One region of the Metabacillus dongyingensis genome, then DNA from elsewhere that is predicted to be linked to it. Evidence: riboswitches for the same ligand, from Rfam matches in the RefSeq annotation. Region 1 holds a riboswitch; each other region holds the start of a gene.
The links. Region 1 has a riboswitch for cobalamin ahead of K8L98_RS13710 (energy-coupling factor ABC transporter permease). Riboswitches for the same ligand answer to the same signal wherever they lie in the genome.
Positions count from the first base shown of each region.

Region 2: it holds a riboswitch for cobalamin, as region 1 does, so the genes downstream of both, K8L98_RS04570 (ribonucleoside-diphosphate reductase subunit alpha) here and K8L98_RS13710 (energy-coupling factor ABC transporter permease) in region 1, are expected to answer to the same signal.
Region 3: it holds a riboswitch for cobalamin, as region 1 does, so the genes downstream of both, cobO (cob(I)yrinic acid a,c-diamide adenosyltransferase) here and K8L98_RS13710 (energy-coupling factor ABC transporter permease) in region 1, are expected to answer to the same signal.

Region 1 covers NZ_CP082944.1:2,759,005-2,769,056, reverse strand. The annotation lists gene K8L98_RS13730 (DinB family protein) at 1-332, shown strand, start outside; gene K8L98_RS13725 (energy-coupling factor ABC transporter ATP-binding protein) at 421-1,293, opposite strand; gene cbiQ (cobalt ECF transporter T component CbiQ) at 1,286-2,071, opposite strand; gene K8L98_RS13715 (energy-coupling factor ABC transporter substrate-binding protein) at 2,097-2,372, opposite strand; gene K8L98_RS13710 (energy-coupling factor ABC transporter permease) at 2,373-3,131, opposite strand; cobalamin riboswitch at 3,279-3,470, opposite strand; cobalamin riboswitch at 3,945-4,133, shown strand; gene K8L98_RS13705 ((2Fe-2S) ferredoxin domain-containing protein) at 4,259-4,633, shown strand; gene cobJ (precorrin-3B C(17)-methyltransferase) at 4,980-6,602, shown strand; gene K8L98_RS13695 (sirohydrochlorin chelatase) at 6,625-7,527, shown strand; gene cobK (precorrin-6A reductase) at 7,524-8,345, shown strand; gene K8L98_RS13685 (precorrin-8X methylmutase) at 8,323-8,970, shown strand; gene K8L98_RS13680 (cobalt-precorrin-5B (C(1))-methyltransferase) at 8,974-10,052, shown strand, end outside.
Region 2 covers NZ_CP082944.1:896,165-906,216, reverse strand. The annotation lists gene K8L98_RS04595 (YsnF/AvaK domain-containing protein) at 1-205, opposite strand, end outside; gene K8L98_RS04590 (transglutaminase-like domain-containing protein) at 535-1,143, opposite strand; gene K8L98_RS04585 (GNAT family N-acetyltransferase) at 1,160-1,651, opposite strand; gene nhaC (Na+/H+ antiporter NhaC) at 2,212-3,615, shown strand; gene dat (D-amino-acid transaminase) at 3,670-4,503, opposite strand; cobalamin riboswitch at 4,751-4,933, shown strand; gene K8L98_RS04570 (ribonucleoside-diphosphate reductase subunit alpha) at 5,132-7,408, shown strand; gene K8L98_RS04565 (ribonucleotide-diphosphate reductase subunit beta) at 7,424-8,467, shown strand; gene K8L98_RS04560 (anti-sigma factor domain-containing protein) at 8,803-9,084, shown strand; gene K8L98_RS04555 (YhdX family protein) at 9,473-9,580, opposite strand; gene K8L98_RS04550 (YitT family protein) at 9,843-10,052, opposite strand, start outside.
Region 3 covers NZ_CP082944.1:2,509,389-2,519,440, reverse strand. The annotation lists gene K8L98_RS12540 (hypothetical protein) at 1-52, opposite strand, end outside; gene K8L98_RS12535 (M20 family metallo-hydrolase) at 284-1,534, shown strand; gene K8L98_RS12530 (Dph6-related ATP pyrophosphatase) at 1,770-2,447, shown strand; cobalamin riboswitch at 2,526-2,709, shown strand; gene cobO (cob(I)yrinic acid a,c-diamide adenosyltransferase) at 2,839-3,387, shown strand; gene K8L98_RS12520 (cobyric acid synthase) at 3,371-4,903, shown strand; gene cobT (nicotinate-nucleotide--dimethylbenzimidazole phosphoribosyltransferase) at 4,906-5,961, shown strand; gene K8L98_RS12510 (ABC transporter substrate-binding protein) at 5,995-6,984, shown strand; gene K8L98_RS12505 (FecCD family ABC transporter permease) at 6,947-8,014, shown strand; gene K8L98_RS12500 (ABC transporter ATP-binding protein) at 8,032-9,375, shown strand; gene cbiB (adenosylcobinamide-phosphate synthase CbiB) at 9,359-10,052, shown strand, end outside.

The sequences.
Region 1 (10,052 bases):
TTACGCACATGCTGACTTCGATGTACAAATTTACAGCTGTAGTGAAAGCAGGAAATGCACAGCCGCTCATGCAGGAAGCTGAAATAACGGAAACGAACCTGCTGAAACTTGCGGAACTCTATACGGAACAAACGGTGCAGATCCTTGAATCGTTAACAGAGGAAGAGTTAAATCAAGTCATTGATTTAACAGATGTATTCGGATTCAAAATTCCAGGGACCGCTCTAATTAAAATGGGAATTGAGCATGAAGTAAATCATAAAGGAAATCTATTTGTTTATGCTCGCTTGCTTGGACATACAGAACTGCCGATGTATATTAAGAAAAATTAAAGAAAAGCATTCGATGTCCCTGAACATCGAATGCTTTTTAATTAAATAAATAAAGGTAAATCAGACCTATTAACGTGACCCTGTCAAATTAGCATTTATTTAATGTACTCATTATTTCAACTAACTCTTTTTTGGATTTAGGATAATTTTTGTGTGAAAGAATTTTTGTTTCAGCAAGGTTTTCAAAAATCTCCATTACCCAAGGCTTTTCTAAATGACTTTGTTGGATTGCTTCTGCATTTTGAAATACTTCTGCAGGAGAACCATGCGCAATAATCTTTCCGTTATTTAAGATAATGACTTCATCGGCCCATTCATAAGCAAGATCAACATTATGAGTAGATAGTAATATCGTACGGTTTTTATTGTTCCAATTTTGCAATAACTCCATAATTTTCATAGAATAATAGGGATCAAGTCCTGCAGTTGGCTCGTCCAATATCATTAACTCTGGATTCATTGCAATAATTCCTGCAAATGCAACCCGTTTCTTCTGACCAATACTTAAAAAATGAGGTGGTTTATCTTTTAAAGTTTCCGTTTCAGTTAAAACCATTGCCTCGTTAACTGTTTTTTCTAGCTCTTCAGGATTTAGCCCTAAATTCTTAGGGCCAAATTTAATATCTTCATAAACACTTGATGAAAAAAGCTGTGTCTCAGGATTTTGAAAAACGATTCCTGCCTGTTTACGAATTTGCCGGATCTCTTTGCGTGTATATGTTATTTTTTTATCTTTAAATTTAATGGAACCGGCCGTTGGTTTTAAAATTCCATTAAGAAGCAAGAATAATGTTGATTTTCCAGCTCCATTATTGCCTATTAAGGCAATCTTTTTCCCATGTTCAATGGAAAATGAAATATCTTTTAAGGCAATAGTTCCATCTGGATATTTATATGTAACATTTTCAAATGAAAGAATTGGTGATCTCACTGGTGTAGCCCCTTTTACATTTTCATTCAATAATCTGTGTTATAAAGGTTATTGCCAAAAGTGCTGCAATGGAAACAGTAATTCCTGCGCAGTGAAATCGATTATACGTCACATTCAATTCCACTTCATACAAACCCTCATCTCCGCCGCGGCTGTCTATTGCTATTTGCAATTCTCTGGCAGAACGTATCGATTTAATAAAGAGACTAACGATAAGTTGTGCGATAGAAGTGATCCAAACTCTATAACTTTGATAACCAAGCCTGCTGGATTGGGAAAGATAGATTTCATGCATCTTATCCAACAGTACAAAGATAAAACGATAAGTCAATCCCACTAATTCTATAAAAAGAGTCGGCAGGTTTACTTTTTTTAATACCCATATCAACTGGGGAAGAGTTGTTGTCAAAATCAGGAAGTACAAACAGCTCACACTTGCTAAGGCAGTTGCAGCGAGATGATAGGCCTGATTGATGCTATATGGGCTAACATATAGTTGCCATGATCCCATTTGAATACTCCATATTGCATTTATTCTTTCACCATTCGCAGGAGCAATTGAAACTAAAATGGCAATTATGCTGGAAAACAGAAAAAAAGAAGGAAACAGAAGAAGCTTTATATAATGATAAAAAGGTATTTTCGCACCAAAAACAATACCTACACTCATCAAAATAAATGTTAGACAAGCAATACATATATTCTTTGTAATGATCGTAAATAGTAAATAAGCAAAAGCAAACCCAACTTTCTCAACTGGATGAACATCTTTTAATGCACTAGTATAAGCATAATCATCGATTTTCAACATTAGGATCCCTTGTTTCTGCCATTTATTTAGAGGAATATTTTTTCCTGGCCCGGCCAAATCCGATTACATAACCAATGACAATCGCACCAGCAGCAGCCTGTAAAGAAAATAGTAAACTTTCAATTTCACCGCTTGGCGGCTCCCAAATTGTACTGAACCAAGGCTCATAAGCAGGTGCAATTTCCTCAATTAATTCTTCTGCTTGACCGTCAGCCCCGCTAAATTCAGCATCTTTTTGGAGATATAAAGGAATAATTGCCAACACAATAACGAATAAAAACAAAATGAAATTTTTCATTTACCTAACCTCCTTAACAGCAGGCAGTTGATTTAATTCGGGCATATTATATTTTTGTAGCAAATTCATAACAATAACCGTTAATAATCCTTCACTAATTGCTAACGGAATTTGAGTAAAGGCAAAGATGGCTGCAAATTTTGAAAAAGATGCTGTAAATCCGCCCACTTCAGCTGGAAATGCTAGAGCTAATTGGACTGAAGTAACTAAGTATGTACCTAAATCTCCCAGCATAGCTGCCAGAAAAACAGCAACCGCAAACGATATCTTCCCTTTAATGCTGATCTTAAAGATTGCATATGCTAACAACGGACCTGCGACTGCCATCGAAAAAGCATTTGCACCTAAGGTTGTCAAACCGCCGTGCGCTAATAACAATGACTGAAATAATAGCACGATCGTACCCAATACACTCATTGCTGCAGGTCCAAACAATATGGCTCCTAAACCTGCTCCAGTTGGGTGAGAGCAACTGCCTGTTACTGAGGGAATCTTTAAGGCAGATAATACAAACGCAAAAGCAGCAGACAGGCCAAGCATTGTTTTCAATTCAGGGTTTTCTTTAAGCTTCTTACGTATAGAACGCAAGCCGGCAAGTATGAAGGGAAGTGTTGCAGCCCACCAAAAAACCGCCCAGCCAAAAGGCAAAAAACCTTCCATGATATGCATAGCATAAGCATCTTCGTACGAATTCAGCCAAAAATAACTTGTTAATCCCAGCACCATGATTAGTGACACCTGCCATGATTTTTTATTCATCTTCAATCTCCCTTAAAATTAGTAGCGTTCAAATAAAAAAAGCATTTAAACCCACTAGAGTTTAAATGCTTACAAGACAATTGTCAGCCCGTCACACAGACACAGCAATATCCTTTCGCACACACCTCCCTATTTCCCGTAGGTCACATTATGTTCTTTATACAGGCAGGTCTCCTGACTCATCTTCATTGTTTCCTGCGTCTTCCCGCTTTTTATAAAAAGCAGTGACAATATGCAGGTCACTCAGACTTACAGTGGCGGGAACCGTGTCGGACTTACACCGAGCTTCCCTTTTAAGCTATACATTCTCAATGTACAGCACCTGTTAAGATTGATTAATTTGTCTATACCTTACTATAAGGTTTAGCAGTTGTCTATTTATTTTTCTATGATTTAGCATGATCAAAAGAGGTATTTATGTCCTTTTTTATCCAACTATATGCATAAATAGGTTTCATATTTTTATAATAAATGTTTTTTCATACACGAGAAGGATCTTAATATATCTAATTCTGTCTCGATCATTAATTTTAGGAGTGTCCACCTCAACTCACAGAATAATAATGTAGAGGCGCTGAGTTTCATAAATTTAGTATTAAAGTTTCTTTTGCTTCAAGGGAATGGTGAAACGAATAGCAGGGGAAATGGCTTATTTTAATGTGATTTAGCGCTTCCGTTTTATCCGCCAAAATAATTGGACGGATTTTTTTGTTGTCCGATTTTTTAAAAAGTAGTTTGCTAATTTCTGAATTCTTGTTTAATATGAATATCGAAATAGACAAATTTATGAAATAATAACATTAAGAATAATAATTAAATAATTAAAAGATAGGTTCAAAAATCTTACCAAGATTTTGATTAAAAGGGAAGTACGGTGAAAAGCCGTCGCGGTACCCGCCACTGTAATGGGGAGCTTATTGCAAATGTCACTGATAATATTCGGGAAGACGCAATAAAGCAATGAACCTTAGTCAGGAGACCTGCCTATCTTTTACGCATACCCACGGGCTTATGGGTAGATGTGTAGTAGAAAATGCTATGTTCTTTTGCTATGTATTTTTTGTGCACCTCTATCTATTAGGGGTGCATTTTTATTTTTCAAAAAATAATGGACTGGAAGTGCTAAAATGACAACTTGGAATTTGAGGGAAACGAAACATCATGTATTAATTTGCAATGGCAGCAGCTGTATGAGGAAAGGAGGCGAGGAGGTTACGCAGGCGATTAGGGAGGAAGTCACAAATATGAATCTTGATACCTTGATACATACGACACGAACCCGCTGTAACGGAAGATGCAAGGATGCTTGTGTTGTAATTGTGTATCCTGAAGGAACATGGTACAAGGCGATTACTCCGGAAATTGGAAGTAAAATCGTACAGAAACATTTGGCTGGAAAAGAAATTTTAGAAGAAGCCGTTATTTACAAATATGATCAACAAGGTTTTGCTGCTCCGGAAAACACAGAGTGTGTAGCCGGAATATCCAAACCAATAAAATAAAGCCGTTAATTTGTCATCCTTTGAGATTCCTGAATAGCAGCATGAATTTGATGGGGAATTAGCATAGATAGAGTATCAGGTATACCTTGGGAACTTATGCTGGATAAAAAATTCTCAAACAACTTTACATAAACGGGTACTCGTTGTTGGTTCACTTATTATATTTAAAATTTTTCGTCAACACGAAGAACAAATCAATTGAAAAAAGGTTATGAATCCGGAATTGTCCTGCTGCGGCAAGAATGCCATTTATGTCTGGATATGATCGAAACTGATTAATCTTGGAAACGTTTAGTTTAGAGTCAGGCAGTTTATGTTGGCTGATAGTTTGAAAGGAGGAGCAAACGTGCGGGGAAAGTTACTTGTAATTGGTTTTGGACCTGGAAGTTTTGAACATATGACAAATAGAGCTCAGGAAGCCATACAAGAGAGCGATTATATCATTGGTTATAAAACATATGTTGAGTTAATAGAAAATCTCTTGACCGATCAGAAAATTATTAGTACAGGAATGTCCGAGGAAGTAAGTCGTGCTCAAGCGGCTGTCCGTCTTGCTGAAGAAGGATATAAAGTTGCAGTCATTTCCAGTGGTGATGCAGGTGTTTATGGGATGGCAGGCCTGGTCTATGAAGTATTAATTGATAAAGGGTGGAAAGAAGAAACAGGTGTAAGTGTCGAGGTGATCCCTGGTATATCAGCCATTAATTCCTGTGCTTCTCTTCTTGGTGCACCAATCATGCATGATGCATGCACGATTAGTTTAAGTGATCATTTAACTCCATGGGATCTAATTGAAAAACGAATTGAAGCGGCCGCACAAGCTGATTTTGTTGTAGCTCTGTATAACCCAAAGAGTGGACGCCGCACAAGACAAATTCAAGAGGCACAAAGGATATTATTACAATATCGATCACCCGATACACCAGTTGGGCTGGTGAAGAGTGCATATCGTGAGAGCGAAAAGATTGTGACAACCGATCTTGCACATATGCTTGATTACGATATCGGTATGCTGACGACTGTAGTTATTGGGAATTCATCTACGTTTTTTTATGATAATAAAATGATTACACCAAGGGGGTATCAAAGGAAGTATACATTAAATACAACTGAACAAAGATTAAAACCGCATGAACGCTTAAGACATGAAAATGAACCATGGGCACTCCATAAAGGCAAGAATGAAACTGATCATAGTACTGAAGTAAAAACTATAGACGGTATTGCTGCTTCCTTACAATTAGCTCTAGAAGCTCTTAGTAAAGTTGAAGGTGAACCTAAAAGGATTCTGGAAAACGAGACTGTTAATAATCCAGTAGTATCGATTTTTGAATTAGCCGTAAGTCCAGGAATCGCAAATAAGAAGTTTACACCAGACCAAATGATAACTCTCGCTGAGGTAGTCGGAGATGAGGGGACAATGGAATACACCCCGCACCATCAAATATATTTAAAAATTCCAACTGCGAGTCCTGAGGTCATTACTCAAAAATTAAGAAGTGTAGGTTTCCTATTAGAACCTATTGGTGATGTTTTTCAGCTGAAAGCTTGTGATTTCTGCGAAGGCGAGAAAAAGGATTCCATCCCTCATGCTGAAGAGTTACATCAAAAGCTAAGCGGACTTGAATTGCCTAAAGAGCTGAAGCTTGGCTTCAATGGCTGCGGTATGGCGTGCTTTGGTGCAGTAAACGAGGACATTGGAATTGTTTATAGAAAAGGAAAGTTTGATTTGTTTTTGGGAGCGAAAACGGTAGGAAGAACAGCTCATGCAGGACAGCCTGTGGCGGAAGGTATTGAGCCAGATAAACTAGTGGAGATTATTGAAAATATTATATACGAGTATAAAGAGAAAGGTCATCCGAATGAAAGGTTCTTTAAGTACTTTAAACGTGTCGGGAAAATTCAGGGCTATACCTATAGAGACATGACACCGAAGATAGAAATTGAACCAGCTCCATGCGGAGACTAATTAGAGGATAGGGGAGAAATATATGAAAGCTGTTTTACTAGTTGGACACGGAAGCCGGGATTCAGAAGGAAATGAGCAGGTAAGAAAAACAATAGAAGATTTAAAGCCGCAGCTCGACCGGGAGCTATTAATTGAAACGTGCTTCTTAGAGTTTGAAACACCTACAATTGAACAAGGCATTCAAACATGTATTGAAAAAGGGGCAACAAGTGTTTTTATTATTCCAATGATGTTATTAGCAGCTGGACATTCAAAGATTCATATACCAGCAGCCATTGATGAAGCAAAAGTAAAATATCCAGAGGTTCACTTTACATACGGAAGACCATTCGGAATTCACGAGGAAACGGTAGAAATTTGTAAAGATCGTTTAGAAGAAGCGGACGGGAACATAACCGAACCTGAACACAACACGGCAGTAATTTTGCTGGGTCGAGGCGGCAGCGATCCAGATGCGAATAGTGATTTATATAAAATTGCTCGCTTACTATGGGAAAAATTAAATTATAGGTTAGTAGAGCCGGCATTTATGGGTGTAACGGATCCATTAATTAAAGAAGGTGTAGAGCGCTGCATTAAATTAGGTGCGAAAAAAATTATTATACTACCATACTTTTTGTTCACCGGTATATTAATTAAGCGTCTTGAAAATATGATGGAAGAATTCGGAAATGAACATCCGGGTATTGATTTTAAGCTTGCGGGATATTTCGGGTTTCACTCTAGATTAAAAACAATTTTAAAAGACAGAATTGAAGAATCATTACAAGGTGACGTGAAAATGAATTGTGATACGTGTTTATACCGCATTGAAGCGATGGAGCATATTGATCATCACCACCACCACCATCACGACCACGATCATGATCATGACCATCATCAGCATGAGCACCACAACCATCATCATGAGGCACAAAAACTATGATTCTATTTTTAGCTGGAACCAGTGATGCAAGAGCGTTAGCCATAAAGATAAAAGAGGCTGGATACAGACTGCTGACAACTGTAGTTACTGAAAATGCCGGAATGGAAATGAGGAAGGCTGGACTAGATGTTTATGTTGGCCGTCTAACCAGTGAGGATTTTGTGAGAGTTATTAGAGAACAAGGATTTAATGCGGTTGTCGATGCGAGCCACCCATTTGCGGAAGAAGCAAGTAAAAATGCTCTATTAGGAGCGAAAGAAGCTGATATACCATACATCCGCTATGAACGTGAATCACAATCCTATGAAAATAACGGAATAACATTGGTCGACAGCTATGAGGAAGCAGCAGAAATAGCAGCTGAAAAAAAGGGAGTTATTATGCTCACTACAGGAAGCAAGACCTTGCAGACATTTACTCAGAAACTTCTAAATCAGCCTGACACTCGTGTGATTGCCCGGATGCTGCCAAGAAAAGATAATATGGAGAAATGTGAGCAGTTGGGACTGCCGCAAAAAGACATCGTTGCCATACAAGGTCCTTTTACAAAGGAGTTTAATCTTGCGCTTTACAAGCAATATGGAGTTACAACAATGATTACAAAGGAAAGCGGAAAAGCAGGGTCTGTTGATGAAAAATTAGAAGCTGCAATCGAACTTGGCATTGAAACGATCATGATAAAGAGACCAAAGATTAATTATGGAAATGCTTATTCGGATTTTTCGGATATCCTGGCACATATAAATAAAATTCTAAATAACCCAAAAATAAATGGAGACATTGGAGGAAATGAAGATGGATTTTCGTACGGAATTTAAGCCTTTAACTGTACAGCCTCAAGAAATTGAGGGATTGAGTTTTAACATGATAGATTCAGAGTTTGGTGAACATGCTTTTACAGAACAGCAGTACAAGATTGTTCAGCGGGTTGTTCATGCTTCTGCTGATTTCGAATTGGGACATAGTATGCTTTTTCATGACGACGCCATCAAAGCAGGGATAAATGCCATCCGAAATGGGGAACAGGTTTATGCGGATGTTCAAATGATATTAAGTGGAGTCAGTAAAGGGAGAATTGAAAAACATGGCGGAAGCGTGAATGTTTATATTTCCGATCAAGATGTAATGGAAGAAGCAAAACGATTAAATACAACTCGTGCAATCATTTCAGTGCGGAAAGCAATTAAGCAATTTGATGGCGGGATTTTTGCAATCGGGAATGCTCCAACTGCATTATTGGAATTAATTCGACTTATTAAAGAAGGAGAAGCAAAACCAAGTTTAGTCATCGGGCTTCCAGTAGGATTTGTTTCAGCTCCTGAATCAAAAGAAGAGTTAGCAAAATTAGATGTACCTTTTATTACAAATATAGGCAGAAAAGGCGGTAGTACGATTACAGTTGCGGCTCTAAATGCAATCTCTCTTCTAGCTGAAAAGGATTAAACGATGGATGGAAAAGCAAAAAAGAAAGATAAAAAGGAGATGCGCTCTGGATATACAACGGGCGCATGCGCAACGGCTACAACGAAAGCTGCATTAATTGCATTAATTACAGGTGAACCCCAGGCTGAAGCAACGATTTTTTTGCCAGTCGGGAAATTTGCAACCTTTGAAATGGAAAGCTGCATCGTTGAGCCTGGTCTAGCTGAAGCCGGAACAATTAAAGATGCTGGTGATGATCCAGATGCGACACATGGTGCTTTAATTAAAGCTGCTGTTTCTTGGTGTGAAAAACCTGGTATCACCCTTGATGGCGGTGTTGGTGTTGGCCGAGTTACAAAAGAAGGACTCCCAGTACCGGTCGGTGAAGCTGCAATAAACCCGGTACCGCGGAAAATGATTTACGAAACTGCTGAAGAAGTACTATCCTCCCATGGACTAATAAGAGGGATCAAAATTATTATTTCTGTTCCTGATGGTGAAAAAATGGCAGAAAAAACGCTCAATAAGCGACTTGGAATAATCGGCGGGATTTCAATATTAGGGACTAGAGGAACTGTTATACCATTTTCTAGTTCTGCATATATGGCAAGCATCGTGCAAGCCATAAGTGTGGCACGGGCAAGTAAGTGTGATCACGCAGTAATAACCACTGGAGGCCGAAGTGAAAAATTCGGGATCAAACAATATCCTGACCTTGCAGAAGAGGCATTTGTTGAAATGGGTGATTTCGTAGGCTTTACCTTAAAACAATGTAAACGTCAGGGGATTAAGAAAGTATCTTTGGTTGGAATGATGGGAAAATTCTCAAAAGTAGCACAAGGTGTCATGATGGTTCATTCCAAAAGTGCACCCGTTGATTTTAACTTTTTAGCAAATGTGGCTTCTGAAGCAGGTGTTAAAGATCAACAGCTGATCCAAACAATTCGACAAGCTAATACTGCGTCACAAGTAGGTGATCTCATGCTTGAGCTTGGTTATCATGACTTTTTTACGATTCTTTGTGACTATTGCTGCACAGCTGGATTAAAAGAAGTTGGCGGCGGAATTTCGATTGAAACAAGTTTGTACTCCATGAAGGGGAC
Region 2 (10,052 bases), 1.9 Mb from region 1:
ATTGTTCTTCCTCAACAATGTCCTTATGAAGCGTCACATCACCAGTCTCCACACGGTGTTTGTCGATGTCCAATTCTTCAGCACGAAGATCAAGATGTACGTCTTCTGCTGCAAATTCTGTATCGGCAGTGCGATCTGCTTCACGTACCTTTTTTCGAGTTTCCTTTTGAGTTCCTTCTTCGTTAAATAAATCAAAAAAGCCCATGATGAAAACCTCCTAAGGGATGTGCTTGGATCGTACAAGTAGTAATGTTACCTGTGTGAGTGAAAATATGCGCTTGAATTTTGGTGCCTGTTTCTAAAAAGGCTTTACTTAGCCATTTGGTATTTTACATCCAATGTTTTATTTGGGATACATTTTGATTAAACTTTTAAAAAACCTCAGAGTCGTTAGCCTTCATCCTCGATTAACGCGCCCGATTGTTGAAGATCATCTTAGAACATCAACGCTGCATAGATATTCCCTGAAAGCCCCCGATTGTTGAAGATCATTTAGTTTGTCTTACCGAAGAATAGCGCCCTTAAATGGAATAACTATAAGCTCTCTGGTAAATGATATTTATACATTTCTAATACATCTGTTTGTTCTTTTAACACAGCTATTGTTTTTGGATGTGGTTCCCTATAAATAATAGGATAATCCTTTTCATCAAACTTCTCTTGGGGCGTAAAAGCTAATTTTTCTTTATCAATTGAAAATTGGGCTTCAATTCCCTTTTTATTTCCACGAGCGTCTAGCCTTTGCCATTTATTAAGTGCTTTGAAAAAGACAGCATTCAAAGCATGAATACAGTACCCTTTTTCTGGTGTATCAAACAACATCAAACGTTGATAACAGAAACCAGTTGGTATTCCTTGTGAACGTAATAAAGATGCTAGTAAATGGGATTTTGCATAGCATATCCCTTCTTTATAGGTTAATACATCTGATGCCTTACACGTAACTCGTTTCCCTTGGATATCCCACGAATGAGATATTTCATCTCGAACAAATTCAAAAGCAACCTCTGCCTTTTCAATTTCAGATTGAGATGGATTAAATAGTTCATCTACTTTCGACTTTATCAAAGGGTTAGAATAATTAATCTCGTTTAATTCAAGCAAATAATCTTCTAAATTCTCACTTTCACATATTAGATACACTAGCTCCACTCCTCAATCAATTATTGTGATGCTTGCCCAAATCGAGTCTCTTCTTCATAGAAACAACTTTAATATTTATGCCGTTTGGCTTATGTACAACTTCCTCATCATAGATTCCATACCCAGTTGAACGATATAACTTTATATTTTTAGGCACAGTCATACGAACTTTGCAAAATATCGTAGTTACTCCTTTTTTTATTGCGGCATCTTCTAAAGACCCTAATATTTTTTTCGCAATACCAAGACCCTGTTTTTCTGGAATTACTGATAGTCTATAAAAATATAAACCGTCTTCTTTTAATTGAAAACGAACCATTCCAACAGGCTGATTATCAACATAGCTAATTAAACCCTGCTCACCGTCTTTTAAAGCAATTACTACAGATTGTATAGTTTCCTCCAAAGCACTTGAGGGTGGTACTTCGTCTTTATATTCCATAAATGCCTTGATCATTAAGTCGTGTATTATCGGTGCATGCGATACCTCAGCAAATTTTACCTCCAAGTTAAATCCCTCCCTTTTATGTTATAAATATACAATTGATTGTATATTTAATCAACGGAGAGATATAACTTTACTATCTAAAAATTCCTCTCTTATTCAAGAATATAGCCCGATTGTGAATGGAGTGCTTCTTACATTGCGATTTGCTGTTTTGCACCTCTGACCAGAACCCGTTACTAGTTAAGCTTGCTCTTTCTTTTTATTGGGCTTCTCATTCTTTGTAAGGGTAAAGTCATTCAATTTCTCCTATAACCCGCATCAGCACTCCTTCAGTCTTCAATCCAGCAAAGCTGCTTCAGCTGTCTTACTCTATTGTGTCTCTTTAGTGACTTATGGAAAAAAAAAGCGTTCATTGGCAAGTATTATACCGGTTTCCGCAAGTGAAAATTGTATTCATGAAAGGAAAAGTCCATATTAGGCAGCTATATAATATTTCTCATTGAACAGAGGACTAATTGCTTACTAATTTCTCCAGTTGACATAAGTTAATAGATTGATATAATACTTTTATGCGCAAAAGCATAAAAGCGTTTAAGTATAAAAGGAAGGAATTAGAATTAATGAATCATCCAAAAACTGTTTCATTTGCATCATCAGTTATGATTTTCATATCCATGATTGCCATTATACTGATTAGTTTATTTTATTTAAAAACAGAGCCGCACTTGCCGCTTATGCTTTGTCTCGTCCTTTTAAGCGGAATTGCTCTCATCTATAAGTTTTCCTGGAAAGAAATTGAAGAAGGTCTTGTTAAGGGAGTTCAGTCAGGTGTACAGCCTATTATCATTTTGGCTTTAATTGGAATTTTGATTGGTGCCTGGATGTTCAGCGGAACGATTCCAACTGTTATGGTTTATGCATTAAATCTGATTGAACCAGGATCGCTGCTCATTCTCTCGCTTATTTGCTGTACGATTATTTCATTATTGGTTGGAAGCAGCTTTACAACAGTCAGTACAGTTGGAGTTGCTCTAATGGGAGTTGCTGTTGCCGCTGGGATTCCTGCCCCATGGGCTGCGGGAGCGGTTATTTGCGGAGCATGCTTCGGAGATAAGATGTCGCCAATGTCTGATACGACAAACTTTTCAGCAGGTGTTTCATCAGTCAATATTTTTACGCACATTCGTCATATTTCTAAAACAACAGGCCCTGCCTTTTTAATCACAGCCATTATTTTTTGGTATTTAGGGACAACTTTAACCATAAATGCTGCAACCTTGGCTAATATTGAGGAAATCATTTCTGTGATGCAGCAGCATGTGCAGATAAGTGCTTGGACGTTAATCTCTCCCCTTATAGTGATTGTTCTCGCTATGACAAGAGTTCCCGTCATTCCTGCTCTTGCAGTTGGAGTTGCCACGGCATGTGCAACTGGAATCTTATTTCAGGATCATGCCACTTTTGCCCAATTCTTAAATGTTCTTCAAAACGGCACAACTTTCAGCATTGAACAAGAAATGGTTCAAAATATGCTGAATCGCGGCGGTCTGCAGTCCATGATGTGGTCCATCTCACTTATCATGATCGCCTTTGCTTTAGGTGGATTAATGGACAAGCTGCAGTTGATTCAAACACTTTTGAACGGTTTGATACGTCGGGTAAAAACAAAGGGCCAGCTTATCCTTGCAACGGTTTCTTCTTCAATAGGAGTCAATTTAGTTACAGGTGAGCAATACTTATCCATTTTTATTCCCGGTCAATCCTACAAGGGAGTTTATGAAAAACTGAATATCAATAAAAAATATCTATCAAGATCCCTTGATGATGGCGGTACACTCTTCAATCCATTAGTTCCATGGGGGGTCAGCGGAGCCTTTTTCGCACAGACTCTTGGTGTTGACGCCATCGTATACATCCCATTTGCATTATTTTTATGTCTTTCTCCTTTGTTCAGCATTTTGTACGGGTTTCTTCCTGAACGTAAAAATAACGGGAAACCAAACTTAGAATCAATTGCATCATAATAAAAAAAGGAAAGAGCTATAGCTCTTTCCTTTTTTATTATGATCCTGAAAATCTTAATCTATCATTTCCTCAAACAATCGCTGAAGTTCTCTCGTAACCGGACCCGGTACTCCCCCATTGACTTTCATTGAGTCAATCTCAATAACTGGAATGACTTCACTGGTTGTTGAAGTAATAAAAGCTTCATCAAGGTTTACAAGATCATCTGCTTTGATCATTTCTTCGATTAGCGTTAAACCGTTTTTTTCACACAGTTCAACGACCTTCATCCGTGTGATGCCATTTAAAATCAAGTTATTGGCAGGATGAGTATAAATCACACCGTTCCTTACTCCGTAAAAATTGGATGAAGAGCCTTCCGTTATATGCTTGCCCCTGTGCAGCAGAGCCTCATATGCACCATTTTCAAAAGCTTCCTGCTTTGCAAGGACATTCCCCAGCAAATTCAAACTTTTAATGTCACATCGGAGCCAGCGGACATCCTCCATCAAATGCAGTTTAATTCCTTTTTCCTGTTCTGCTGCAGGTTTTGAACAGGGAATTGGATAGGCCACAATTTGAGGCTTAACGTCTTGCCCGGGGAAAAGGTGCTTCCTCCCTGTTACGCCCCGTGTGATTTGCATATAGACCGCGCCGTCCTGCACTTGATTTTTCCGAAGCAGCTCATTAAGCATCGCCGTTAATTCCTCTGCTGTATTCTGCAGTACAATCTTAATCTCTTTTGCACTTCTGACAAATCGCTCCATATGCTCTTTCATCGCAAAATATGAGCCATTATATACTCTAATAACCTCGTACACACCATCCCCGAATTGATATCCTCTATCCTCAAAGTCAATGGATACTTCGTTTTTCTGTTTAAATTCACCGTTTAAAAGTATGTACATATGAAGGCTCCTTTATTTAGATTGAAAGCTGTTTTCAAAAATAAATCGGATCGAATAAATGTGATTGAATGAAAAACTTCCTCTCCCTATGTTATGATGAAACACGCTGGTCTGTAAAATGGTTTTACATTTTTATTTGAATTTCAGAAGATTTAAGTTGAAATTTCTTTTCCTGTCCATTATGATGAAATTAGCCAAGAACACAACATATTGATATTTAATCAAAACTACAATACTACATATTGAAAAACAACAGCGAGCAAAGGTGCCAATTTATTGGCTTAAAAGGGAATCCGGTGCAAATCCGGAACTGTCCCCGCAACTGTAAGTGTGACGAACTGGGATTACCACTGTACGAGATTGAAGTATGGGAAGGACTCAGCGAAGAATGATCACAAGTCAGGAGACCTGCCATTTGATTGCTAGATAGTTTCGAATTCTTCGGGGACTGAGGAGATGGAACGATGGTTAATAACAGGACTGCTTTCACCCTGTTATTCTATCGTTTGATCCGCTCATGATCCCATGAGCGGATTTTTTTTAGGCATAAAAATTCAGGCTCCCCGTTCAGAACTAGAAGCTGATAATGGCGCTTGCGCTTTTTTATTATTTTTTAGGAGGATGTCAAATGGCAACCACAATGGCAACTATTATTTTTAATGAACTTACACTTGAGAAATCCCCATTTTCAGAAAAACGGATTAAGAATTTCATAGATGAAATCGGACACGACTTTAAAGAGCTTGACCTGGATGATTACAGCACAAGAATCATCCAAAGCATCGATGGCCGCAGTGAATATACAACATCCCAAATCTCCAATCTCCTTATTCTCGAAGGCCTCTCCAATATTAGTGAGCTTGAGCCTCAATGGACTTACTTTTGTGCTCGCATTTATCTAAGAAAGCTTTATAAGGAAGCTGCATTCAACCGCAATCAGCATAATGGATATGATTCGTTTGTGAACTTAATCCAAACACTCACTGATAAGGGCATATACAGTCCGCATTTGCTTAACGCCTATTCACATGAAGAAATAGAAAGCCTCTCTTCCATCATTCAGCCGGAAAAAGACAAGCTGTTTACATATATTGGACTTCGCACTCTGTCTGACCGCTACTTAGCAAGAGATTTTGATAAAAAAATATTTGAACTGCCTCAGGAACGTTATTTGGTCATTGCCATGACGCTAATGGCCAATGAAAAGACAGAGCACCGTCTGCAGCTTGTCAAAGAAGCTTACTGGGCCCTCAGCAATTTGTACATGACCGTTGCTACACCGACGCTTTCAAATGCCGGCAAGCCTGTTGGCCAGCTGTCGAGCTGTTTTATAGATACAGTAGATGATAGTCTGCAAGGAATCTTTGACAGCAATACAGATATTGCAAATCTTTCAAAATCAGGCGGAGGCATCGGAGTTTATTTAGGAAAAATCCGCAGCCGCGGAAGTGACATCAAAGGCTTTAAAGGGGTCTCATCCGGTGTCATCCCATGGATGAAGCAGCTGAATAATACGGCAGTAAGTGTAGACCAGCTCGGTCAAAGGAAAGGAGCCATCGCTGTCTATTTGGATGTGTGGCATAAAGATATCTTTTCATTCCTGGATTCAAAGCTGAATAATGGCGATGAGCGTTTAAGAACTCATGACTTATTTACAGGTGTCTGCTTGCCGGATCTTTTCATGGAGCAGGCGGAAAACCGCGGCGACTGGCATTTATTTGATCCGCATGAAGTCCGTAAAGTGATGGGGTATTCCTTAGAAGATTTTTACGATGAAGGAAAAGGTTTCGGCTCCTTCCGCGATAAGTATTGGGAATGCGTCAATCATCCTGATCTATCTAAACAAACCGTACCTGCTATTGAAATTATGAAAGGCATCATGAAAGGCCAGCTTGAATCAGGCACCCCATTCATGTTTTATCGTGATGAAGTGAATCGCAGCAATCCGAATTCACATAAGGGCATGGTCTATTGCAGCAATCTGTGTACAGAGATAACTCAAAATCAGAGCGCAACGACAATGGATGAGCAATTCACAGAAGACGGAAAAATCATCACCGTTAAAACGCCGGGTGATTTTGTTGTCTGCAATCTGTCATCTATTAATCTTGCAAGAGCTGCCGCTGATGAAGTGCTTGAGCGTCTTATTACCATCCAGGTCAGAATGCTCGATAACGTGATAGATCTGAATGACATACCTGTGATGCAGGCTAAACTCACCAATCAGAAATACCGTGCAGTCGGCCTTGGAACATTCGGCTGGCATCACCTGCTTGCTTTAAAACGTCTGAAATGGGAAGACGAAGAAGCCGTACAGTATGCTGACAAGTTATATGAAGAGATTGCCTTTTACACGATCCAGGCAAGTATGAAGCTTGCTGCTGAAAAAGGAGCCTATCCAGTTTTTGAGGGATCAAAATGGCATACCGGAGAGTATTTCGAAAGCAGAGATTACACTTCGGAAAATATGCCATGGGATGAATTAAAACAGCAGGTTATGGAAAAAGGGCTTCGCAACGGCTACTTGATGGCTGTGGCGCCAAATGCTTCTACCTCCATTCTTGCTGGCAGTACAGCGAGCATCGATCCAATTTTCCAAAAAATGTACTCTGAAGAGAAAAAGGATTATAAAATACCTGTTACTGCTCCAGATTTAAATGCCGAAACCACATGGTACTATAAGTCAGCCTATTTCATTGATCAAATGTGGAGCATCAGGCAGAATGCCGCAAGACAAAAGCATATTGATCAATCGGTTTCGTTTAATTTTTATGTACAGAACACGATAAAAGCAAAAGAATTGCTGAACTTGCACCTATCAGCCTGGAAGGCAGGTTTAAAGACCACCTATTATGTCCGGTCTACTTCAAGTGCCATAGAAGACTGTGAGTCTTGCGCGAGCTAAAAGGAGAGAAAAATCATGACACATTCATTGAAAGCAAGGTCAATTATGGATGCAGGGGCACCAAACCGGTCCACAGCCATTATTAACGGCAGCAGCTCCAATGTATTGAACTGGGACGATGTTTCCTATCCCTGGGCTTACGCAAAATATAAAAAAATGCTGGCAAACTTCTGGACACCCTTTGAAATTAATATGTCCGGCGATATTAAGCAGTTCCCTCAATTATCAAAAGAAGAGCAGGATGCTTTTCTGAAAATCATCGGTCTGCTCGCACTGCTTGACAGCATCCAGACCGATTATGCAGGAAAGGTCTCGGAATATATAACAGATTCAAGCATTAACGCATTGATGATCATGCTCGCACAGCAGGAAGTCATCCATAATCATTCATACTCTTATGTTCTGTCAAGCATTGTTCCGAAGCATGTGCAGGATGAAGTATTTGAATATTGGAGAAGCGAACCCATTTTAAGAAAACGGAACGAGTTTGTCACGAATGGATATCAGGACTTTGCTGAAGAGCCGAACGTCAGCAATCTTCTTAAATCCATTGTGTATGATGTCATTCTTGAAGGTCTGTTTTTTTACTCAGGTTTTGCTTATTTCTACAACCTTGCCCGCAATCAAAAAATGGTCGCGACAAGCACGATGATTAACTACATTAACCGTGATGAACAAATACACGTAGATTTGTTTGTAAAAATATTCAAAGAAGTTCTGCGCGAGTACCCGGAATATCATACAGAGGAACTCGCAGCTTTTGTCAAAGAAACCTTTATGGAAGCTGCAGCTCTTGAAATTGAGTGGGGACGCTTTATCATAGGCAATAAAATAGACGGAATTCATATGAAGGACGTTGAGGATTATATAAAATTTTATGCAAATGTCAGGTGCAATCAGCTTGGCTTTGAACGCCCATTTGAGGAAAACCGGACAAATCCGCTGAAGTGGATCAAAGCTTATGAAGAAGTAGATCTCGGAAAGTCTGATTTCTTTGAGCAAAAATCACGTCAGTATACGAAAGTCAACTCCATCGACAACGGATTTGATGACCTATAATATATAACAAAACAAATAAACCGTCTTTTAAAGGCGGTTTATTTGTTTGCCGCTTTTAGATAAAAAGTGATACAAAATGATTTTATATCCGTTATCCTATATATACGATGAAGGACATCTCCAGAAGTTCAAATTGCGACTATTGATGATATCCTTTAATTTATGAAAGAATGATCAAATTAGAGGAGATTGGGAAATGACACTTGAAAACGGCCCAACAGGTTACTTCTTCCTTCAGCAGCTGCCTTGCTTTTCGCATCACATCTCGGAAACGGCTATTTCTTAAAACAAATGTCAGATAATCCTCCAATAGAGCAGCATTCAGCAGCGAAGATTTGAAAAAAAAAGTTGCACTTGCCCCGGTAGATGAGCAAATGAATAGCGTAACGGCAATGGCCTCACTGATGAAAAACGATTCAAAAGAAATGGTCATCCTTCAGGCTGAACAGCTGAAGCAGCTGAAAGACGGCGAAGTCTATCAAATCTGGCAGATTGAGAATAAAAATCCAGTCGCAGCCGGTTCATTCGTTCCAGATTCATCCGGACATGGTGCCGTCATGTACGAAATGAACCTGGAAGGCGAGCTCAATTGGGATACAATAGCCATAACGATATGAACCAAAAGCAGGAAACAAAGCTCCTGAAGGTGCTGTGGTTCTTGCTTCACAGCTATAACCACTTAGAGAGAGTACGGTGTACCGTACCCTCTTTTTTATATGCCAAAACTATATTTTCTGAATCTTCTAACAGAAATCAAAAAAGAGACTATCCGCTAAGATAGTCTCCCCATTTATTGTCCATGAAAGTTGTTCATATCCCGATTGCAATTATGAATCTCCTGTTCTGCTTTTATTGCTCAGCTTTAGGATCTGGGTAATAAACATTTTACCTTTCTTCTTCGTTTCGTTCATAAATCTCTGATCCAACAATCAGGGCAAACCATACCTTTTTTCACTAGAGACAAAATCATCAAGGATTCACACGGTGTCTTAAAACGGCTGATTCTTACTTTACTTCTTCCTCTTCCGCTTTTTCAATTAAAGTTGCTTCGTACATTTCTTCATCCGTCTGCACTTTAATACTTTCTTCCACACGAATTCTTCCTTTACCCATTTTATCTCCTCCTTTATTGATATCATAATTAATCTGAAAATTTAGTAAATGATGATTTATCCCTATTTATTTGACTATTTATTGAATCCCGACTAGGTTAAGGGCAAAATTCATCGTTCTTTTAATGGAGATTTTCGACTCTCGTAATGGAAAGAGACCGGCGCGACACGATTTAACAATTTACAAAGAGTTCGGGTCTTTTTACTTAGCTGCACGTGTAATTTTTTTTGTTATCCTGCTGTATTTTAAAAAAATATGTCTTTTAATGGATACTCTTCTTTTTAAAGCGGCCGCCTCTTACTTCTGTAATATTGGCAACAGCTAAAAAAGCAGAAGGATCTAATTCCTCAACAATGGATTTTAACTTTGCTTCTTCCAGTCTTGTAATCACACAAAAAATGACCTTTTTATTATCGCCGGTATACGCTCCTTCCCCGTTCAAGTACGTAACTCCGCGGCCGAGGCGGGCTAA
Region 3 (10,052 bases), 250 kb from region 1:
TGACATTGCTGAGTGTCAAATTCATATTGTTCAGTTCATATCTTGCTTTCATAGCTGAAAGGAACCTCCAGTGGTCATTTAGATTATATATACTATTTTATAGGTATGGAAAGAAAAGCACAACGAAGCTGATGAATTAATGAAAGAGAACAAGCGAAAGACTCTGCTGGACAAAATGTAACATTTCATCATTATTCTTTTTACATAACGAAACATGTAATAAGAGGATTTTTCCTATACTATTAATACAGAATATTCTACTAATTATTAAGGAGGAATATTTTTGGCTGATAAAACTCTGACAATAAACAAAGCACGGCTTGAAGAAAGAATAAATGCCCTTGCACAGATAGGAAAAATCAGTGAGACCGGAGTTTGCAGGCTTGCCCTGTCTCCAGAAGACAAAGAAGCAGTCGAAACAGTAAAAGGCTGGATGGAAGAAGCAGGATTAACAGCAAGAATTGATCACTTTGGAAATTTAATCGGACGGCTTGAAGGAAGGAATCCTGAAGCTCCCGTATTAATGATTGGTTCACATATTGATTCACAGCCGTATGCAGGCAGATTTGACGGTGTAATCGGTGTTTTAGGTGCACTGGAGGCCGCTCAAACATTGAAAGAGCTGAATATTACTCCCAATATGCCAATTGAAATCGTCGCATTTTGTGATGAAGAGGGCTGCCGTTTTAATAAAGGGTTGTTTGGAGTAAGGGGTATCCTCGGCAAACTGGAAGAAGGGGAGTTAGACCGGACAGATAAAAGTGGAATCACTCGAAAAGAGGCATTGATTGAATTTGGATGTGATCCCGAAAAATTTAAGGACTCAGAATATCCTTCTGGAGGCATTTCCGCATTTATAGAGCTCCACATTGAACAAGGGCCGATTCTTGAAGCAAAAGATACACCTGTTGGAATCGTTACAGGAATATCAGGACCATTATGGCTGACGGTAGAACTTGAGGGCTTTGCAGGACACGCAGGATCTGTTCCCATGCATATGAGGCAGGATGCGCTTGTAGGAGCTGCAAAAATTGTTGTTGCCCTTAATGAATTAACAAGCGAGGATGTCACTGCGCCTACAGTCGGTACAGTCGGAAGCATGAAAATCTTCCCAGACTCGCGAAATATCATTCCGGAAAAAGTCAGCTTTACAATTGATTTAAGAGATATTGAGATTGAAAGACGCGATTTTATTGAAAATCTGCTGAGAAAAAAAATCCACACAATTTCTGAACTGCATGGATTAACTTATACCATTTCAGAAGATACAAATAGTGAACCGCGGTATTGCTCTGAAAGAATCATGAAGATAATGAAAAATGAGAGTTCACATATCGGACTGAATCCGATTGAATTGATGAGCGGACCTTTTCATGATTCATTAGCGATGTCGTACGAATGTGAGTATGGGATGATCTTTGTCCGCTGTAAAGACGGTATCAGCCATAATCCTAAAGAGTATTCAACGATGGAGGATATCTCAATTGGAACGGAGCTATTATACAGAACGGCTATGAAAATGGCTTTAGATTAAATAATGAAAATAGTAATGGTAAAGCTATATAAAGAGCGCCAAAGTGGATAATTATTCATTTTGGTGTTTTTTGATAGAAAAATACCGGCCTTTAGAAGCAACTTGATGTATTTTAATACATCCATGTCAAATAAGGCAGCAATTTCTTTTGACTTAAGATTCCTTATGAATCATAATCAAAATGGAAAAAGTCAGACAAAGAATACATAAAAAAGATTGAAAGCGGTGTATCGAAATGAAGAAAAAAATTGCTCTATCATGGAGCGGCGGCAAAGATGGCTGTATGGCACTGCATATGCTCATTGGCCAAGGTCATGAAATTGCATGTCTTATAACCACTGTACCTATTGAGCTAGAGAGAACGTTCGGACATGGCGAGAAAATGGAAGCAATACTAAAACAAAGCGAAGCCTTAGGTATTCCTGTGCATTTTATTAGATGCACATTTAAGGGATATACTCAAAGTTTTATAGACTCACTTAAAGATTTGAAGAATAAATATCAACTTACTAGCGCAGCTTTCGGAGATTTATATCTTGATGAACACCGCAGCTGGGGAGAAAATACGGCAGACTCAGCTGGCTTAGAAGCACTGTATCCGTTATGGATGAAGAAGGATGAAGCTGCGCAAGCCCTTCAAGATTTTGCAGATAGCGGATACAAAGCAGTCATCATCAGAACTCAGGATAATGTGCTTGATGACACATGGCTCGGCCAGGAAATTGATCAGCAGCTAATAGAAAGAATGAAGTCCACACCGATATGTCCAATGGGTGAGGCAGGAGAGTATCATACCTTTGTGTATGATGGGCCGCTATTTAAAAGACTGATCAAACTGCAATTTGGCGAGAGAATTCAAATGGAAACAACAACTCGCCTGGAGCTGGAGGATTTAAGCCTAATCGAGAAATAGCCTGACTTAATGAGTTCATTTTCAGCTACAAAAAAGAAGTTGATGACATTTCCAGATTTATAGATTACAATGAACAAAAAATATGATTTCTTTAAAAGTGCCTGATGAGATCAGGATAATAGGGAAACCGGTCAGAATCCGGTGCAGCCCCCGCTACTGTAAGCGCAGATTCAGTTGAAACGCCACTGACTTTTCAAGTTGGGAAGGTTCAATAGAAAATGAAGCGCAAAGCCAGGAGACCTGCTTTTAATGATTGATTGCTTGTTTTTCGGTGGGAAGAATAAGTCAGGTACCCTTAGTGTGTATGACTTTGCTTATTAAAGGCCTTGACTGACTTCCATTCAGTTCAAGGTCTTTTTTATGTTTATAGACGAAAAGAGGAGATGAGTGAATGACAGGGAAAGATCAAAAAGGAAGATTGCTTGTTTATACGGGTAATGGCAAAGGAAAAACAACAGCATCCATCGGTCTTGCTGTCCGTGCGATTGGAAGAGGTATGAAAGTATCCATCCTGCAGTTTATAAAATCACCTGAGAGAACCTACGGTGAAAAAAACGTGCTTGAAAAACTCAACGGTGCTGAAATCCATCAGCTTGGAGCAGGATTCACTTGGACTAAAACACCAGATGTGCACCGGAAAGCTTTAAAATCAGCCTGGCAAATCGCCAAGGAAAAGATTTTGAGCGGAGAGTATGATGTCGTCATTCTTGATGAAATCAATAATGCGCTTGCTATTCATACGTTTCCGATCGATGACGTGCTGCCTATTGAGGATGTCATACATACGATTCAAAACCGCCCAAATCATGTTCATATTGTTTTGACAGGAAGAGATGCAAAGGATGAAATAAAGGAAATCGCTGACCTTGTGTCTGTTATCAATGTGGAAAAGCATTACTACGAAGAAGGTGTAGATGCCATCTATGGAATTGAATACTAATGAGCCAAAATCATTAAAACTGATGATTCAGGGTACACACTCAGACGCTGGAAAAAGCATGTTCGTTACGGCACTATGCCGGATATTTCGAGAGGACGGCTATAGAACAGCGCCTTTTAAATCACAAAATATGGCTCTGAATTCTTACATTACCAGTGATGGCAAGGAAATAGGCAGAGCTCAGGGAATTCAGGCCGAAGCTGCCGGAATTGAAGCCACAACTGATATGAATCCGATCCTAATTAAACCTTCAAAAGATATGGAGTCTCAGGTCGTTTTTCACGGGAAGCCCTATGCAAATATGAAGGCATCCGAGTACAGAGAGGACTTTTTCCAATTAGGTCTTGAGGCGATTAGAGAATCGCTGATGAAACTGTCGGACAAATACGAGGTCATTGTGATAGAAGGAGCAGGTTCTCCTGCAGAGGTTAATTTAAATGACCGAGAGCTTGTCAATATGAGAGTAGCAGCAATTGCAGAAGCTCCAGTGATTTTAATCGGAGATATTGACAAAGGAGGCGTTTTCGCCAGTCTGGTCGGGACCCTTCAGCTCATTAGCGAGTGTGACCGGAAGCGGATTATAGGTGTCATCATCAATAAATTCAGAGGGGACCTTTCACTGCTTCAGCCGGGATTGGACTGGTTTGAAGAATATACGGGGCTGCCGGTACTTGGAGTTGTTCCATTTTTGCCTGACCTTGAAATAGATGGGGAAGATTCCCTTGTTTTAAGCCAGTATTCAAATGGTACCAATCACGATGCAGAACTTGACGTAGCTGTTCTTTCATATCCGAGATTATCCAACTTTACAGATATCGATCCGTTAAGACTGGAGCCTGATGTGAATATCCGTTTTGTTAAAAAAGCTGTGCATTTTGGAAATCCTGATCTCATTATTTTGCCTGGAACCAAAAACACAGCTGAAGACCTGCTGTTTCTTAAGCAAACAGGACTCTTTGACAAAATAAGATCTGCTTATGAAAAAGGAACTCAACTAGCAGGCATTTGCGGAGGCTATCAAATGCTCGGCGAAAAGCTGATGGATCCAAACGGCGTTGAATCAGATCATCAGGAACTTGGTGGACTTGGTATTTTCCCTGTAAATACAACCATCTTATCCGAAAAGAAAACCATCCGCTCTGAGGGCTATTGCTCACTAAAAGATTTTGGCAGAATTTCTTTATCAGGGTATGAGATCCATATGGGACAAACAGCATCAACAAGGAAAGCAGAACCTTTTTCAGTCCTCTCCGGAACAGAGGAAGGCTGTACCGCTCGAGATGGCCAGGTGTTCGGCACGTACTTGCATGATGTTTTTCATAACGATGAATTCAGATGGCTTTATTTGAATAAGCTCCGTCAGAAAAAAGGCCTGAAGCCGATTGAGCGCTCGCTCCGCTTTCGTGCTTTTAAAGAAAGCGAATACGACAGACTTGCTGCCCACGTTAAAGGCTCTATTCAAATGAAAAAGATATATTCAGCAATGAAAACGTTTTTTTATAAGGAGGTGAAATAGAAATGATTGATATTTATCAGCAGATAGATGCGATAGAGCCTGTCAGTAAACAAAAAGGGATTGAAGCATTAGCCTACATACATTCCTTAACAAAGCCAATGAACAGCCTTGGTGAAATAGAAAAAATTGCTGTGCAGCTTTCAGAAATCACAACTGATGTAAAACCTGAAGTATTTCCCCCGGGTGTAATCGTCTTTGCTGCAGACCACGGAGTAGCAGAGGAAGGGGTCTCTGCCTATCCTCAAGAGGTGACTGCTCAGATGGTAAACAATTTTCTGAGCGGAGGGGCAGCCATAAACGTTTTTACAAAACGGATAAATGGGTTACTGGAAATCGTAGATGCAGGAGTGAAAACAGATATTCCGGGAGTCCGTTCTGAAAAGATCGGCTATGGAACAAAAAATTTCGCGGTTGAACCTGCCATGACAAGAAAGGAAGCAATCCGTTCACTGGAATTGGGAATGGAAAGGGCTGAAGCTATGATAAAAAATGGCGCAAGGCTCCTGATCCTAGGAGAAATGGGCATTGGCAATACAACATCAAGCAGTGCCATTGCAGCCGCCCTGAGCGTGTTAAAGCCTGAGGATATCACGGGAAGAGGAACAGGAATTGAGTCGAAGCAGGTTGCTTATAAAGCCGAGGTTATTAAAAAAGCTCTAAATAAGCTGAAGCCTGACGCCAATGACCCGATCGATGTTCTTTCTAAGGTAGGCGGTTTTGAAATCGGAGCGATGACAGGCGCCATGCTTTACGCAGCATCTAAAAAAATTCCGGTTATTTTAGATGGATTTATATGCACAACGGCTGCGCTCGTTGCTTCAAAATTAAATCGGCATGTGCGTAATTATATGATTGCCGGGCATTTATCGGTTGAACCGGGACATCTTCATGTATTGAATTTGCTCGGGAAAAAGCCGCTGGTGTCACTGGGGATGAGGCTTGGCGAAGGTACCGGAGCTGTGCTTGTCTACCCGCTGATTGAAGCAGCCGCTGAAATGGTAAAAGGGATGGCAACCTTTGATACGGCAGGTGTATCAAAGGAACGTACAATAAAATAAAAAAGACAATTACATAAAAGGCGGAGAAAACAAATGAAAACATCTTTCGGCACCTATTTTCATCGTATTGCCCTAATGCTGCTTTTGCTGGCAGGAATTCTCTCGGGATGTACACAGGGAGAACAGACACAGCAAGCGAGCAAGAGCAAGGAACAAACACAGCAGGCTGAAAAAAAGGAAGAAGCTTACCCAGTAACAGTCACAGATGATGCTGGAAAAGAAATAACGCTAGAGGAAAAACCTGAGAAAATTGTTTCGCTGCTACCGAGCACGACTGAAATGCTTTTTGCACTTGGATTGGACAAGGAAATCGTCGGTGTCTCTGATTATGACAACTATCCCGAAGCCGTTTCAAAAAAGGAAAAAGTAGGAGCACAGGATCTTAATGCAGAGAAAATCATTGCTCTGCAGCCGGATGTAGCTTTTCTTCAGGAGTACCATGCCCAAAATCACGGGGAAATCATCAAACAGTTTGAAGCGGCAGGCATCAAGGTGTTTATTGTCGGCTCCCAAAATTCATTCGACCAGGTTTACAAAGCCATCCGCACTGTCGGGAAGGCAACAGGCACGTTAGATAAAGCAGACAGCATCATTGCAGATATGGATGCAAAAGTTAAGGCCATCAAGGAAAAAGCAAAAGCTGTCAAAGAAAAAAAACAAGTTTGGATTGAAGTCTCTCCACAGCCTGATATTTACACAACAGGCAAAGGAACGTTTATGAATGAAATGCTTGAAATGATTGGTGCGTCCAATGTAGCTTCATCTGAAGAAGGCTGGGTAAAAATGGACGAAGAGAAAATCGTCAGCAGCAATCCGGATGTGATCATCACCACATATGGCTACTACGTCGACAATCCAGCTGAGCAAGTTCTAAACAGAAGCGGCTGGAAGGAAGTAAAAGCTGTTCAGTCAAAGGAAGTGTTTGACGTAAACAGCGACATGGTGACTCGTCCTGGACCCCGTTTAGCGGATGGAGTTGAAGAGCTTGGAAAACTCATTTATCCAGATGTTTTCAAAAAATAAACATCAGTTTCTCATTTTATTTGCAGCAGTCTTTGCGATTTTCAGCATGATATCAGGAGTCTTTGTAGGGGCGGTAAATGTTACCGTCCCTGATATTTTAAACATCATTACTGGCAAAATGTTTCATCTTCAGCTGTATCAGGGAGAAAAAAGCACAGAAATGATTATTTGGGAGATCCGGTTCTCACGAGTTTTGCTCGCTTTTTTTGTTGGAGCCTCATTGTCGCTGGCCGGAGCTGCCTTTCAGGGACTGCTTCAAAACCCGCTTGCTGACCCGTATACAATCGGTGTTTCATCGGGAGCCTCTCTGGGAGCAGTTATCATTATCTTTTTTCAAATTCAAGTTACGATTCTGGGCAGTTTCACACTGCCGATCATCGCAGTTCTCTTTGGTATGATCACGCTGCTCATCGTCTTTGCTCTGACTCATTTGGCAAGCGGAAAGCTTACAAATGAAACCATTATCCTCGCAGGCATTATCATCTCTTCGTTCATCAGTGCGTTCATTTCCCTGCTGATTGCCCTGATTCCCCGTGAGGATATCAGTCAGATTCTCTATTGGATTATGGGAAGCGTTGCGATGAGAGGATGGGGGCATGTTCAATTAATCGTTCCATTTTTTGTTCTGGGAGCTGCGATCATTCTTTTCCATTACCGTGAACTGAACAACATGGCTTTAGGTGAACAGGCAGCCCAATTTTCGGGAATGAATGTAAAAAAGAAGAAAACGATTGTCTTGATTGCGGCATCCATTTTAACAGGAAGCGCCGTAGCTGTTTCAGGTGCGATTGGATTTGTCGGGCTTGTTATTCCTCATCTCGTCCGTTTGATGGCCGGATCGAATCACCGGTATGTTCTTCCGCTTTCCGTGCTGATAGGAGGAGGGTATCTTGTTCTCGCCGATCTGCTTGCAAGATCTATTATCTCTCCTAAAGAACTTCCGATAGGAGTCGTAACTGCACTGATCGGTTCGCCTATATTCACCTTATTGCTTGTCAAAAACCGAAAACAGAAGAAGGCACAACTTTAAAGGAAAGAAGGTTGCATATGCTGCACGTCAAAAATCTGACGGGAGGTTACGATGATAAAAAAGCGGTCATCAAGGATCTCTCTTTTTCCATTGAAAAAGGACGTTTTTTTGCTTTAATCGGACCAAACGGCAGTGGAAAAACAACGATTATCCGGTTAATTATGGGCGCTCTGCCCATTCACAATGGAGAAATCCTGTTCGATGCTAAGCCCCTTGCATCTTATTCACAAAGGGAACTCGCAAAAAAAGCGGCAGTTATGACCCAAGAAAATGAAGCAGGGCTGGATTTTTCAGTAGAAGAGATTGTCATGCTCGGCAGGTATCCTTATCAAAAAACGCTGTTTTTTAAAGAAAACACTCAGGCTGACTTGATAGCAGCAGAAACTGCCATGAAGCAGACTTCCGTCTGGGAGTACCGCAAACGCCCTTATCATTCCTTAAGCGGCGGGGAAAAACAAAGAGTGCTGCTTGCTAAAGCGCTTGCTCAGGAACCGGAACTGCTTTTGCTCGATGAACCAACGAATCATTTAGATGTGAAGCATACGAAGGAGCTTTTGGAATTACTGAAAAAATTGCAGAAAGATATGAATTTGACCATCCTCGCCATTTTGCACGACCTGAATCTGGCATCCCTCTACGCCGATTCGATCGGATTGCTTAAAAAAGGAGAACTGGAAGGGAAGTATGAGGGACTTCATCTGCAAAACGAGAATTCCTTTTCGAATGTGTATGAAGTTAAGCTCAATTTTACCTCTCATCCATCTGTTTCAAAAACCCAAATTTCACTTTCTCCTGAATATATGGAAGAAAAACCTGTAAATCTCTTGTCTGCTGTCCAAATTCAGCAAACAGAAAAGGCAGCATGCATAAAAATGGATAAACCTTTCAGAACACTATCTGCAGGGGCAGACGGCAAAGGTCTTCATTGGAGCAGGCAGTGGATTTTTTCTCAAGCAGAACAGGCTGAGACGGGAGAATCCATCTTTTTCTCAAGCAAACAGCCTTATATTCTGTGGTCTATCGATGCGAAATTGCCTAAAAAAGAGCTGCGTCAGAATTCGTTTATCGTAAATCAAAGCGGGTTCACATTTTGTGCCATAGTGTCTCATTCTCCTTATGACGGTAAAGTGCACGCCGCTATCTTGACGGATGCACCTCTGGACGACTCCGATATAATTAATTTGGCTTTAAAAATAAATGCTGTCAAATGCCGTGTTGAGAAGAACTTCGGAAAAATCGTGGTTGGCATGCAGAAAAAACAGCAAAATCAAGCTGATCAAGAACGTATCTTTGAAGCAGCCGAAGAACTTCTGCAGACGGCTTTAAAAAGGCTGGAAACTCCTAATGCAGCCTTTCGCTGAACAAACTGTCCTGCTCATTTTGATGAGTGTGATGCTCGATCTTATAATCGGCGATCCGAAATGGCTGCCTCATCCGGTCATTTTGTTTGGAAAAATCATCCGCACCACTGAAAAAGCATGGAATAAAGGAAGCACGAAAAAGCTTAAAGGCATTATTCTTGCTGCGTTCCTGCCTTTTTCTGTTTTCATTATTTCTTTGTTTCTGCTAAAACTGCTTTATGCGATTTCTTATCTCCTGGGAACTGCGATTGAAATCTATCTGATTTCAACGACCATCGCCATTAAGGGGCTGAGAGATGCAGCAATGGAAGTCTATCATCCTTTAAAGTCAGGAGATCTTTCCGAAGCCAGGAAAAAACTAGGGTTTATTGTAGGAAGAGATACTGACGGGCTTCTTTCCCCTGAAATTGTCAGGGGAACAGTAGAAACCGTTGCAGAAAACACAGTGGACGCCATAATATCCCCGCTCTTTTTTGCCATCATCGGCGGTGCGCCGCTTGCTCTTGCATACAGAGCAGTCAATACGCTGGACTCAATGGTCGGGTATAAGAATGAAAGATTTAAAGACTTCGGATTCGGATCGGCAAGGCTTGATGATTTGATGAATTTGCTGCCGGCCCGTATTTGCACTGTGTGCATGTGGCTGGGCAGTTATTTTATGAAAGAAATGAGAAGAA